Linked DNA regions of Chroogloeocystis siderophila 5.2 s.c.1. The main gene of each other region encodes a partner of the protein of the gene in region 2 in a complex. Links are inferred from orthologs where the notes say so. Each region holds a gene or a part of one and is shown on either strand. Other genes may lie near its edges. The genes, in order: trxA and arsC.

The links.
Region 1: the proteins of arsC (region 2) and trxA are in contact, whole or in part, in an NMR structure (PDB 2IPA), measured with the Bacillus subtilis proteins. The link is inferred for Chroogloeocystis siderophila 5.2 s.c.1 from one-to-one orthologs.

What each region holds. Positions count from the first base shown.
Region 1 is NZ_MRCC01000003.1:127,250-133,543, reverse strand. What follows is about bases 3,492-6,294. They hold trxA (thioredoxin), read right to left. Parts: upstream 5,154-6,294; coding sequence 4,830-5,153; downstream 3,492-4,829. Other genes in these bases: NIES1031_RS03975 (GuaB3 family IMP dehydrogenase-related protein), read right to left, coding at 5,484-6,294; NIES1031_RS03985 (LOG family protein), read right to left, coding at 3,492-4,559. Outside these bases: NIES1031_RS25415 (RpnC/YadD family protein), read left to right, coding at 1-106; NIES1031_RS04000 (hypothetical protein), read right to left, coding at 576-887; NIES1031_RS03995 (PP2C family protein-serine/threonine phosphatase), read right to left, coding at 1,352-2,485; NIES1031_RS03990 (DUF1350 family protein), read right to left, coding at 2,460-3,242. UniProt on the Bacillus subtilis protein: Participates in various redox reactions through the reversible oxidation of its active center dithiol to a disulfide and catalyzes dithiol-disulfide exchange reactions.
Region 2 is NZ_MRCC01000005.1:9,525-15,699, forward strand. What follows is about bases 1-2,684. They hold arsC (arsenate reductase, glutathione/glutaredoxin type), read left to right. Parts: upstream 1-979; coding sequence 980-1,390; downstream 1,391-2,684. Other genes in these bases: arsB (ACR3 family arsenite efflux transporter), read left to right, coding at 1-299; arsH (arsenical resistance protein ArsH), read left to right, coding at 313-975; NIES1031_RS06565 (FAD-dependent oxidoreductase), read left to right, coding at 1,396-2,684. In the rest of the region: more of NIES1031_RS06565, read left to right, coding at 2,685-2,739; NIES1031_RS06570 (1-acyl-sn-glycerol-3-phosphate acyltransferase), read left to right, coding at 2,936-3,931; NIES1031_RS23665 (hypothetical protein), read right to left, coding at 4,261-4,485; NIES1031_RS06575 (hypothetical protein), read right to left, coding at 4,706-4,903; NIES1031_RS06580 (permease), read right to left, coding at 4,971-5,861; NIES1031_RS24795 (ArsR/SmtB family transcription factor), read right to left, coding at 5,858-6,175. UniProt on the Bacillus subtilis protein: Catalyzes the reduction of arsenate [As(V)] to arsenite [As(III)]. In vitro, can dephosphorylate para-nitrophenyl phosphate (pNPP).

The DNA.
Region 1 (6,294 bases), on a different replicon or contig from region 2:
CTCAGTTTATACGCAAATCTTAGCGGGGTTAAAACACAACAAGGAGTTGATACAACAAATATTTCGGGAGGGGATGATGCGCGAGTCCGTAATTTACCAATTCTGATGTGGGTGCTGGAGATTGTACGGGTAATTCTGCACTCTGAGAATGCTCAATTTGATCAAGTTGAAGAATATCTTCTTTATCTGCAACTTGTCCCAACTCCGAAGCTTGCACGGGAGAAGCAAGCAGCAAGAATGACGCAATGATTCCACATTTTTAATAGAATGATTTACTATTGCTTCTCCTTCAATGTCTTGTTGCAACCACAAAGCAATTAACTCTAAAATTTTGCTTTCTAAGTAAATACGTTTAACCAAACCTTGAAAAGGACACTGCCAAATCTGCTGTACAGCGACTTGCATTTGTGTTGTAACTGTCCTATTACGAAGGAAGGTAGTACTCTTGATCCGGTTTCCTAAAAAGGTGCTTCATTTGCAATGGAATAGCATCATCCCCAATCCTCATGAAACTATTGAACACTTCTGGCACTATAATGCACTTTAACAGCTTCTCTGATGAAGTAATTGTGGTATTAAACCACTACCGGATAAATGCTGTCACCAGCGTAATTCAAGCCATAGCGTTGACAATGTATACCGCCTGAGAGTTGGAAATAAAACCCCAAAGGATGCTGCGATTCTGGGTAACTGATGATCACATCGTTATGTACTTGGTAATCTTCGATTGTGAGGTAAAATCCGTTGCGTAGCTCAACGTTTAAGATACTGCCTTTACCTAAATCTTGAGGATATTCCGATAACGTTTCTGAGTAATTGTTGTCTGTATCTGTATATTCTTTTACTAAATCAGCTGTCTCGATGAACTCCTCGAAGGCAATTGTCATGGTCACATTACTCAGTTGGGCTACTTACATGATTGATTTACAAGAAGGTTGGGTGTTACTGACACCTAAATTTAAGTTAGACCCAATAATAATTTTTCTTAATAAAAATAGCAATTTAACTGTATTTGTATGTAGTTTAGGCGTTGCGCACTTGAACGCTATTTTATTCTGAGTGCAGCGTTCCCTTCTTCGTAGCTTTGCTGTAGGCTAAGAAAGAATCCCAGAGATGCTTCACGGAGCTTGCGCTTGAGTAATAGCGAAGGGTTCAGCATGACATCAACTACGTAAGTCCTATAGTGATAGAGTTGCTGTTCAGGAATATATATGAGTGAGATGTTCAGGGTTAGCGAAAATCGCGATCGCCCAAAACAGATAGGTTACTAAATACCTAGTAATCTAAATTCCACAGAATTCTTAAAACTTAAATCTTTTAGTACAGGAGTATAATAAATTAGCAGATTTTTTCAGTTGTCAAACCTAATCTGAAGAATCGATAAGTCATCATCAAAACTCTCTTTATGATTGATTTGATTTAGCTGAGCTAAAATGGTGTCTAGATCGCAGTTACCTACTACATGATCCATTTTGAGTAAATCAATAAAAGAATCAAGTTCCCAAATTGAGCCATCTACTAAGTGTAGTTCGTAAACTCCATCGCTAAAAATATAAAGCGTACTCGATTCAGGAATATGACAAAACTTATCTGTATAATTCGTATCAGGAAACATACCAATTGGTATGCTTGGAGTTTCTAGTTTTGTTGCCTGTACACTTGGTTTTTCTGATAACAAAACAGCAGGTGGGTGTCCGGCATTAGAGTAGATTAATTGACGATTGACTCGATTATAAACTCCATACCAAATTGTGAAGTACTTCGAGTTTTGAGAAGTCATTTGAAACGTACTATTTAAAGCTCTGAGTACTTCGGTTGGTTGGTAGTAATTAATTCCATCAAGCGCACGAGAACGTAACATATTGAGGACTGAAATTGAAGGAAGCGTAGCCCCTAGCCCATGTCCCGCCGTATCAAGTAAATAAATAGCCAAATAGTCAGGATCTAGCCAGTAATAATCAAAACAATCTCCACCTAGCCGCAATGAAGGAATAAACCGAGAATTAATTTCGAGCGGTTCTTTTAGCTGTGGTGGAAGTAGCGATCGCACATAGTCAGCAGCTTCGGATAATTCTGCTTCGAGTAATTGCTTTTGTTTTTGTAAATCCCGACTCATTTGATGCAAGCGCAATCCAGCACGCACCCGCGCGGTTAGTTCATTTTGTTCGATTGGCTTAGTAATAAAATCGTCTCCACCTGCATCGAATGCTTGAACGCAATCAGATACCGAGCCTAAACTTGTAAGAAAAATGAAAAATACTGTCGATAATCTTGGATCAGCTTTGATTTGGCGACAAACTTCCAACCCACTCATCGATTGCATTGTCCACTCACAAATCACTAACCCAGGATACAACTGGCGCGCCAGCCTAATTCCTTCTTCACCGTTATGAGTTACAACAACTTGATAACCTTGGCTTTTTAGTACCCTAGAGAGCAGAGTTTGCACTGTAGGGTCATCATCGATTACTAAGATTAGAGACATGAGAAAAAGGATTGAGCCACAAAACAATAGTGCGTTTGAGTTGGTTTAAATCCCGATAGATCTCTTGCTTAAACCACTGTCCCATCGCATCAAACGGTGTAAAATTCATTCCAGTTTGCCAACTAACATCTTGTCCTAAAGGTGTTGTATGACTTCCTGGTAGTGTTTGTAACGTAACCATTTCCGGAAAACGCTGTTGTAACAGTTGATGCAGTGCCGTGGATTGGTCAATTGTGTCATTAGTAAATCGAATCAGCAAATTGCGGCGAACACGATAGCGATCACGGACTAAGTTTGTTGTTTCCACTGGAGAAGGTGTAAACTCGACCGCAAAAGTAGGCGTGAATTGTTGTACTAAAGGAATCGCGTCGCGTGCTGCGTAGTTGTTATAAGAAATGAGAATATTTCCTGCACGTTCGACGTCAAACAGACTACCAATAAGTAAGTGTAGTTTACAGCCCATACTGTGTCCTAACCCGTAGGTCGGTAGATAGCGCCGACGTAATAGCGCGCGATCATGTAATTCGGCGATCGCCTGATCAAAACTATTTAAAACCGTTTGCGCGATCGCTGCATGGTCTAAAGTATTAACAAACGGTGTCGCAACGACAGCATACTCTTTTCCCAATTGTTCTAACAACCAACGGTACGTTAATTGAGGTGCGGTTGCAACAAAAGCGCCTCCTAAAAAATGCACAATCCCCACAGGATGTCGGGGAACTAAAACCCAGTTACCAGCAATTTCCTTCCATTCCATGCAATCAAATTCAGAGATCAAAGGTTAGAGATCAGGGATCATTGCCTATCATTAATGCCTGCTGCAATGGATCGCCCTCCCTATCTATTGTGGCAACTTACGATGAGGTATGCGCGATCGCATTGAGTTAGACTTCCTGAAAAATACCCTGAAATTACATACAGTTGGTAATCAGTAGCATATCTGCTTCCATTACCCATTACCTAGCACAAACATCACCACGTTAAAAGGACGCGATCAAACGCCGGCTCATTTTCGTTCTGGATGCGCTTCTACAGGTGAAGGAGTCCCCATTTCATTGATAGTGGCGATCATTTGATAGAGACGCCCTAAATCGCGCTGATTAAAATACAACACGAGACGGGGTAGTTCAGAGGTTTCGTCTTGCGCTTCTTGTGGTAAAGCTTGGCTTTTTTCGATGCGTCCCTTAACGAGAATATCGTTAAAGTTAGTATTTAACGTCTCGACATCTGCATCCGAGATATCTGTTTTCATCCGAATGACGAGTTTGTCACCTACGTAGCGGCTAGAGTGATAAACCTGGTAAAACCGCGTGATCGCATTGCAAGCCACTTCCAGATTATCTGTAATTGTGTAAAGGCTATCGTCTTCAGGACTAATTAATCCTTGTTGGCGGAGGTGCTTATCGATATACTCACTCCAAGCCCGCCAATAGTCCCCTCCTGGGCGATCAATTAAAACGACAGGTACAGGACCAAATTTACCTGTTTGACTGAGCGTCATGCACTCAAAAGCTTCGTCTTGCGTGCCAAATCCGCCAGGGAATAGCGCGATCGCATCACTTTCACGCAGTAGAAATAGTTTGCGAGTGAAAAAGTACTTAAAGTGAATCAGTTTAGCATCGCCTTCAACAACAGGGTTTGCTTCTTGTTCAAACGGTAGTTGAATGTTTAACCCAAACGAGTTTTCTCGCCCAGCGCCTTCATTTCCTGCTTGCATAATTCCACCGCCACCCCCCGTCATCACCATGAAGCCTAACTGCGTCACACATCGCGCAAAATCAAACGCCATACGATATTCTGGTGCTTCTGGTGATGTCCGCGCTGAGCCAAAAATTGTTACCTTGCGTACGTGTCGATACGGGTAAAAAATGTTAAAGCCTTGCTCCATATCAGCTAATGACGCTGACAATATTTTCCAGTCAAGGCGTTCGATATCGCTATTGGCTAACTTGACAATCGTGGCAAGCGCGTACTGAATCAGTTGCCGGTGTTTGTGATGCGGCAGCTTCTCGATTAAGTCAGTCAGGTCTAATTCAAGAGACTCTAATGATGGAAAATGGGAAGATGAGGTCATGAGTGCTTCCGCACAAGTGGCACTCTATTTTATCGATATTTTGGGGGTTATTTGTCAAGTCGTAGATTAATAATTTTTTAATATTGCTTTTTAGTACTTTTTTGCGATCGCCCAACTTAAACTACAAACTCATATTATTTTATTCGCTCAAATAAAGCTCAATAATACTTCTAAGCATGGTATTTGAGCGAAATATTATCAACTTTACTCTAACAGTCCAACTAAGATGCCGCACTGCTAAACGATAAAGTTATTCGCCTAAGAGCAATTTTACAAATACTTTTCTAACGTGTTAGACAAAGTACTCTTAGGAACTGCACCTACGACCATATCAACTCGTTGCCCACCCTTAAAAATCATTAATGTCGGGATACTGCGAATACCGTATTGACTAGCAACGTTGGGGTTTTCGTCTGTGTTAAGTTTTACAACTTTCACCTGACCGTCGTATTGCTGTGCAATTTCATCCACAACAGGAGCTACCATCCGGCACGGACCACACCAAGGTGCCCAAAAGTCCACTAGAACTGGAACTTCGCTTTCGAGTACTTCCTGTTTAAACGTCGAGTCTGTAACTTGTGCGGCTACTGACATGCCTAGAAATCCTTAAGCTATATCTCTTACTTTGCTGAAATTCTACCATAGCCGCGTGCCGCGTTCTGCTTTCTCAACTGTCTATATTTAGATAGATCTTAGGTTCTTATACCCAGAAGTAGACTTTAGAGCAGAGGAGATAATACCTATAAAGGTCTCTCACCCCTAATAATAAGGAACCGCTCGAACAGAAGTCCGAGCGGAGTGTGGTGTGAGGAGTGAACGGAAACATGCGTCTCCGCTTTTTCTATTGTAGGCGACAGGTTAGCTTTTTTCAGAATTTACTGAACAATTCCTGCAAACTTCATTGGGAGTTTTACCCAAGTAGATTTACTTGCCCATGCCCAACTGTTGTGCTTTTTGATAAACCTTACCTTCGGTTAGCAACGAAGGCGCGATCACAACTTCGACTTGCTGCATTTCTTTAATATCCTTAGCTCCCAACGTACCCATGCTAGTTTTTAAAGCGCCTAAAAAATTATGTGTTCCGTCATCAAGTTGCGCAGGCCCACGCAGAATTTGTTCTAACGTACCCGTCGTACCAACTCGAATACGCGTGCCACGAGGTAATACAGGGCTAGGTGTTGCCATACCCCAGTGAAAACCGCGTCCTGGGGCTTCAGCCGCACGCGCAAAGGGGGAGCCAATCATCACGCCATCAGCACCGCAGGCGATACACTTACAGATGTCACCACCAGTAATCAAACCGCCATCAGCGATGACTGGAACATAATTACCCGTTTCCCGATGATAATCATCACGCGCAGCCGCACAGTCAGCGATCGCGGTTGCTTGTGGTATACCCACACCCAGAACACCCCGCGAAGTACACGCAGCGCCAGGACCAATTCCCACAAGCACAGCCGCTGCACCAGCCTTCATCAGGTTTAGCGTCACTTCATACGTCACGCAATTTCCCAACACGACAGGCATGGGCATCTCGCGGCAGAATTCAGCTAAATCCAAGTTTGCCATCGATTCAGGTGACAAATGCGCTGTAGAAACTACTGTTGCTTGGACAAAAAATAAATCAGCGCCTGCACTCGCGACAATTGAGCCATATTTACTTGCGCCTAGCGGCGTCGCACTGACTGCGGCAATGCCTCCTTGCTGTTTGATTTCTTGGATACGCTGTGTAATG
Region 2 (6,175 bases):
CAAATTTCATTTTCTTAATCACATACGTTGCTGCACTGAAAATGAAATTGTCTTATGAAGATGCTGCACCAGCGGCGTTGATTGGTGCAAGTAATCATTTTGAAGTTGCGATCGCTACAGCAGTCACCCTTTTCGGTTTAAATTCAGGTGCAGCCCTTGCCACAGTAGTGGGTGTTTTAATCGAAGTTCCCGTGATGCTGATGTTAGTTGAAGTATGTAAGCGAACCGCCGCATGGTTCCCCAGAGAACCCGAAAAAGCAACTTTAAGAGATCCTCGTTGTGTCAGTGCTTACAAGTAATAAGTCTGAAGAGATGACATTTAATCACAAACCACGCATTTTATTTTTGTACGGTTCTTTACGCGAACGTTCTTACAGTCGTCTGTTAGCAGAAGAAGCTGCCAGAATTATTGAAGAATTTGGTGCAGAAGTGCGGTTTTTCGATCCGCGTGAGTTACCTGTTCATAGCAGCGTACCTGACACACATCATAAGGTACAAGAACTTCGAGAATTAAGTTTATGGTCAGAAGGACAAGTTTGGTCGAGTCCTGAAATGCACGGTAATATCACCGGCATTATGAAAAATCAAATTGATTGGATTCCTCTAAATTTAGGTGCAGTTAGACCAACACAGGGTAAAACGCTAGCTGTGATGCAAGTCAGCGGTGGTTCGCAGTCATTTAACGCAGTCAATACACTACGCATCTTAGGGCGATGGATGCGGATGTTTACGATTCCCAATCAGTCTTCAGTAGCAAAAGCGTATCAAGAGTTTAACGACGACGGAACAATGAAAGATTCACCATATCGCGATCGCGTTGTTGACGTCATGGAAGAACTCTACAAATTCACTCTACTACTGCGCGACAAAGTTGATTATCTCACCGATAGATACAGCGAACGCAAAGAAAAAGCGGCAAAAGAAGTTATCCAAATCGCCAATCGTGCTTTAGAAGTCAAAACGAACAATCAGTAAAACCATGAAAAAAGTCATGTTTGTGTGCAAGAAAAACTCACGCCGTTCCCAAATGGCAGAAGGATTTGCCCGTACACTAGGAGAAGGCAAAATTGCCGTCACAAGTTCAGGATTAGAAGCAAGTGCAGTCGATCCAACAACCGTAGAAGTCATGTCAGAAGTTGGTATCGATATTAGCAATCAGACATCCAAACCTTTAAGCGATTTTAATCCTGAAGATTACGATGCAGTCATTTCTTTGTGTGGCTGCGGTGTCAACTTACCCGAAGCCTGGGTACTGCGTGAAGTCTTTCAAGATTGGCAACTTGACGATCCGGAAGGTGAATCCATCGAAAAATTCCGTGAAGTGCGCGAACAAGTTAAACAAAGAGTCGAAAAACTGATTGAGTCTCTCAGTACTAAAACTACTGCGTAACAATCATGAATTTACTTATTATCGGTGGTAGCGACGCAGGTATCAGTGCGGCGTTGCGAGCGCGTGAGTTGGATTCTACAGTTAATTTGACAGTTGTTGTCGCGGATAGTTTTCCTAATTACAGCATTTGTGGATTGCCGTTTTTCCTGAGTGGTGAAGTTCCCGATTGGCGAAATTTAGCGCATCGCACCACTGAGGAGATTACAGACAAAGGTATTCAGCTTTTACTCAATTGTACGGCTCAGACGATCGCTCCACAGCAAAAAATTGTTACAGTTGTTGATCGCGAAATGCGATCGCACAATTTGAACTATGATCGCTTAATTATTGCCACAGGTGCGGTATCAACTCGCCCTCAAATTGCTGGACTCGATCTTCCTGGAGTTTTTTTGTTGCACTCGATGGAAGATAGTTTTGCTATTTATCAATATCTAACCACCGATGAACCACAATCAGCTGCGATTATTGGCGGTGGATACATTGGCTTAGAAATGGCTGATGCTTTGACGCACCGAGGTATCGCTGTTACGGTAATTGAACATTCCCAAACGGTAATGAAAACTGTTGACCCTACTTTAGGTCAAATCATTGGTGAAGAACTACAGCGTCATAATGTTACAGCTGTCAACGGTGTGGCAATTGAAACGATTGAATCAAAAGGAACGCAGTTATTAGTCAAAGGCGAAAACTATCATACAACTGTTGATCTGGTGTTAGTGGCTGTAGGAGTCAAACCGAATACCGATCTTGCAAAAACAGCAGGTGTCAATTGCGGTATTAAAAACGCAATTCAAGTCACGCGAAAAATGGAAACAAATGTTCCAGATATCTATGCAGCAGGCGACTGTGTGGAAACTTGGCATCGAATTTTAAATCAATCTACTTATTTACCGCTAGGGACAACCGCACACAAACAGGGGCGAATTGCTGGTGAAAATGCAGTAGGTGGAAATCAAGAATTTGCGGGGACGCTAGGTACGCAAGTCGTAAAGGTTTTTGATTTGGCAATCGCGCGGACTGGTTTACGCGATTCTGAAGCCCAAAGTGCAGGAATAGACGCAGTTACCGTTGAGCTAGAAACATGGGATCATAAAGTTTATTATCCCCACGCGCACAAACTCCGAATTCGCGTGACAGGCGATCGCCATACTGGACGCTTACTAGGCGCGCAAATTGTAGGGCATTATCAAGGAGAAGTCGCTAAGCGAATTGATATTTTTGCGACTGCTTTGTTTCATGGTATGAAGGTAGATGAATTAAATAAACTCGATCTCAGCTACACACCTCCGTTTAGTAGCCCTTGGGATCCTGTACAAATGAGCGCACAAGCTTGGGTTAAGGCACAATAACAGTAGCGGTAGTTCAGTCTTTGAGTACAAAAGAAAATACAATATACTTAGAGACGATAATACGACAAAATCAGTTACGGTGTACACACAAATTCTCTCAGCCCCCTAAATCTCCCAAGATTGGGGGACTTTGAAGTTTGGAAGTTCCTCACATTTTGAACTTCAATCAGATTTGTGTTGTACAAGGTAGAACCAAATGAGGAAATCTGCACTTGATACCTATCAATTCACATGGTTTGACTGGTTCTGCTTGTGGTATCCTCCAGGGTGGTTAATTCTATTCAACCGCCACTGGCAACATTATCATGCCGATCCTGATGGTTGGCATTGGCTAGAGTATGTTTTATGTCTCATTCCCTGCGGCTTTTATCTGGCGTTGTTAATTCGCTGGTTACGTCTGGGTTGTCGCTTTCCTAGAAATCAAGGTTATTCATTCGATCCTCGCTATCAGCAAGCATTCCGCGAAGAGATTCTTAAACCTATCGTTAAATATTACTTTCGTGCCGAGCTAAAACAATTAGAAAATTTACCGAAAACAGCACCATTACTTGTCGCAATGAATCATGCGGGAATGTGCTTTCCGTGGGACTTTCTTGTACTCGGCTACCTTTTAGCAGAAAACCGCGATTGGACTGTACAACCACTCGCAGGTGTGGCATTATTCGATCATCCTTGGATGATGTGGTGGCTACCACACGGATGGTCGCAAACTTTAGGCGGAGTAAGAGCAGAACGCAACGAGTTTGAGGCTGCATTGGCTCAAAAAACTGTTTTATTATATGCTCCTGAAGGCTTACGCGGTCCAGCCAAGGGATGGTTCAAAAGATATCAATTAGAAACGTTTGATTTAAGCTTTGTTCAACTGAGCGATCGCTACAATATCCCGATTCTTCCAGTCGTTTGTCTTGGTAATGAATATTTACATCTTTGGGCAATCAATCTCAAAAATTTAGCTAAGAAAATTTATCTACCCTTCTTACCACTTTCTCCGTTAATACCGCTATTTGCTCTTTTTCCTTCAATGGGCGTTTGGGCAATGCGATCGCGCTTGCGCTACTTTATTCAACCTGTGTATAAAACTGAGTTGAAAGCCGAATTTAATAGTTCGAGAAAAATGCGATCGCGTGCTTATCAAGAAGCACAATCTTTGCGTGATAAAATGCAAACTTTAATAAATCAATTACTACAATAAACGTCTCACTCGCTTTTGATAGCAATTACTAGATGCTTGTTCGTCAACAATTACATAACAATAGAAATCAACTCATCCAGAATTTGACTGTGCAACAGGTTGCTTCGATATGTTCTATCTGTTGCAAACATGGTTGGATTAATATTACACACTCAAAAATTGAGTTCTAAATTGCATCTCATAACACCTTCATTACTTTTCCCCTGTAAAGTTGTCTATCTTTTTTGAGCCAGAGTCGTCAAAAAAAGCTAGTTTTAAAATGCCGAGCAAACAAAAGCCAGCTAATAGAGAAACTGGCAGCAAAATTGAAACTTCCGATTTTCGCATTTTCAGTTTGGTTTAGGTCTTACCTGAACCATATGACTATGGCTAGTGATTAAGTATCTACTACGTTCTGTCAGCGGAAGACTGTCCACGCCAAATGTCCAAACTTCTGTCCGAATCGGCTCGATGAAAATGGGTTCGATACCTTCGCACTCCAAGGTGCTAACCCAGTCAAGATAATCGTATTCGACCCGTCGGATTTCTACATTAAAGACACTAGCATCAACCACAGCGATCGCGGCATAATAAACCTGTTGACATAACTCAACTTCCTTTTAATAAGTTTACAAAGACTGTCTTGTACCTAATGAACAAAAGCCATTAATTTGAGGAGAGTAAGCACCTGGTTATAAAAAACAGTAGATCTGATAAAGTACTTTATAAAACTAGTTGTTAGTCTGCTGTTTCCTGAGTATCTCCTTGGAGTATTGCTATTCAAGAAGGCTTCCTTTAACCACAGCACCCTTTGCTCTGATTTTTTGCTTGTGAGGGTTTTTTAGCTTCTATTTGCCCTTCAGTCGGGTTCTGCTCTACTGCTGTGTTGTCCTCTATCTCCTCAAAGCTGACCGAGCAACAGTCTTCTTTCTCCGACTTGAATAAATTAGCGATAGCGCCAAAAATTCCTTTCTTTTGTTCTTGCTTTGACATAATTTCCTCCTAGAGTAAATAGAAAGCGAATTGTGAGGGAAATAAGCGTGTATAAGTTGCTATCTGCTTAGACAGTGGTAAGGTCGAAGATGACACCGCTGGCTGTGGCGATGATAAAGATACTGATAACAAAAGCTACTACCAATCGGGGGCGGAATAGTCCTGCAAGTAGAGATACCTCTGGAATACTTGCCCCAGCACCACCAATAATCAGTGCAATCACCGCACCTGTCCCCATACCTTTAGTCAACAACGCTTGAGCAATCGGAATCATAGTTTCAGCACGAACATAAATGGGAACACCAATTACCGCAGCAACAGGGATGGCAAACGGTTGTTGCGGACCGGCGATCGCCACAATCCAATCACTAGGCACGAAACCATAGATAAAAGCACCGATGGCTGTACCGAGCAGCAGGTAAGGAATCATTGGTGTAAAAAAGCTCCATGCCTGCTCCCATGCCTGTTGCCAAATTGAACCCTTTGATGAATGGCTGAGTGACTTTCCTCCTCGCACTCGCACTCGCTTGACGTCTGCTTTCAATCCGAGTCTTGCCCAAAGTGCACCAACAACTATAGAGGCAAGAAAGGTAATCACTGCATAAACGAGTGTCCCTTGAAAGCCGACAACAATGAAAAGGAGTGATAAGATCACGGGATTGAGGATCGGCGAGGCTATCAGAAACGACATCACTGGACCGAAGGGAGCACCACTTGATAGCAGTCCGGCAACTATCGGCACAGTTGAACACGAGCAAAAAGGAGTAGCCGCACCTAGTGCGGCTCCCATGACGTAGCCAATGACAGGATTCTTACGATTAAGAAAGGCACTCACTTTCTCGTCTGGAATCCAAGCTTGGAGCAGACCCACCAGAAAACTGACCCCTAAAAACAGCGCCATCAGCTCTACTGATAGGAACAGAAACCAACGACTGGCTTCTATCAGTGTGTTTGTCATCCTTTGACCTCTAATTGAATAGGTTTGGGTAAGAGCGCAAAATCGAAATATTTCCGTGCTAGTTCGAGAGCGATCGCGAACCCTTCAGGATTGATGCTGTAGTAGACTAACCTGCCACGCTTCTCAGATGTGACGAGTCCAGCCTGCACGAGGATTTTCATATGGTGACTAACCGTGGCTTGAGAAAGACCAACGAGGTCTTGAATATCGCAGGCGCAGATCCCGTCACTAGGTTCACAACAAGACTGGCTGGAGGCGAGGTACTCGATAATTTTCAAGCGATGCTCGTCACCTAGCGCCTTGAAAACCTCTGC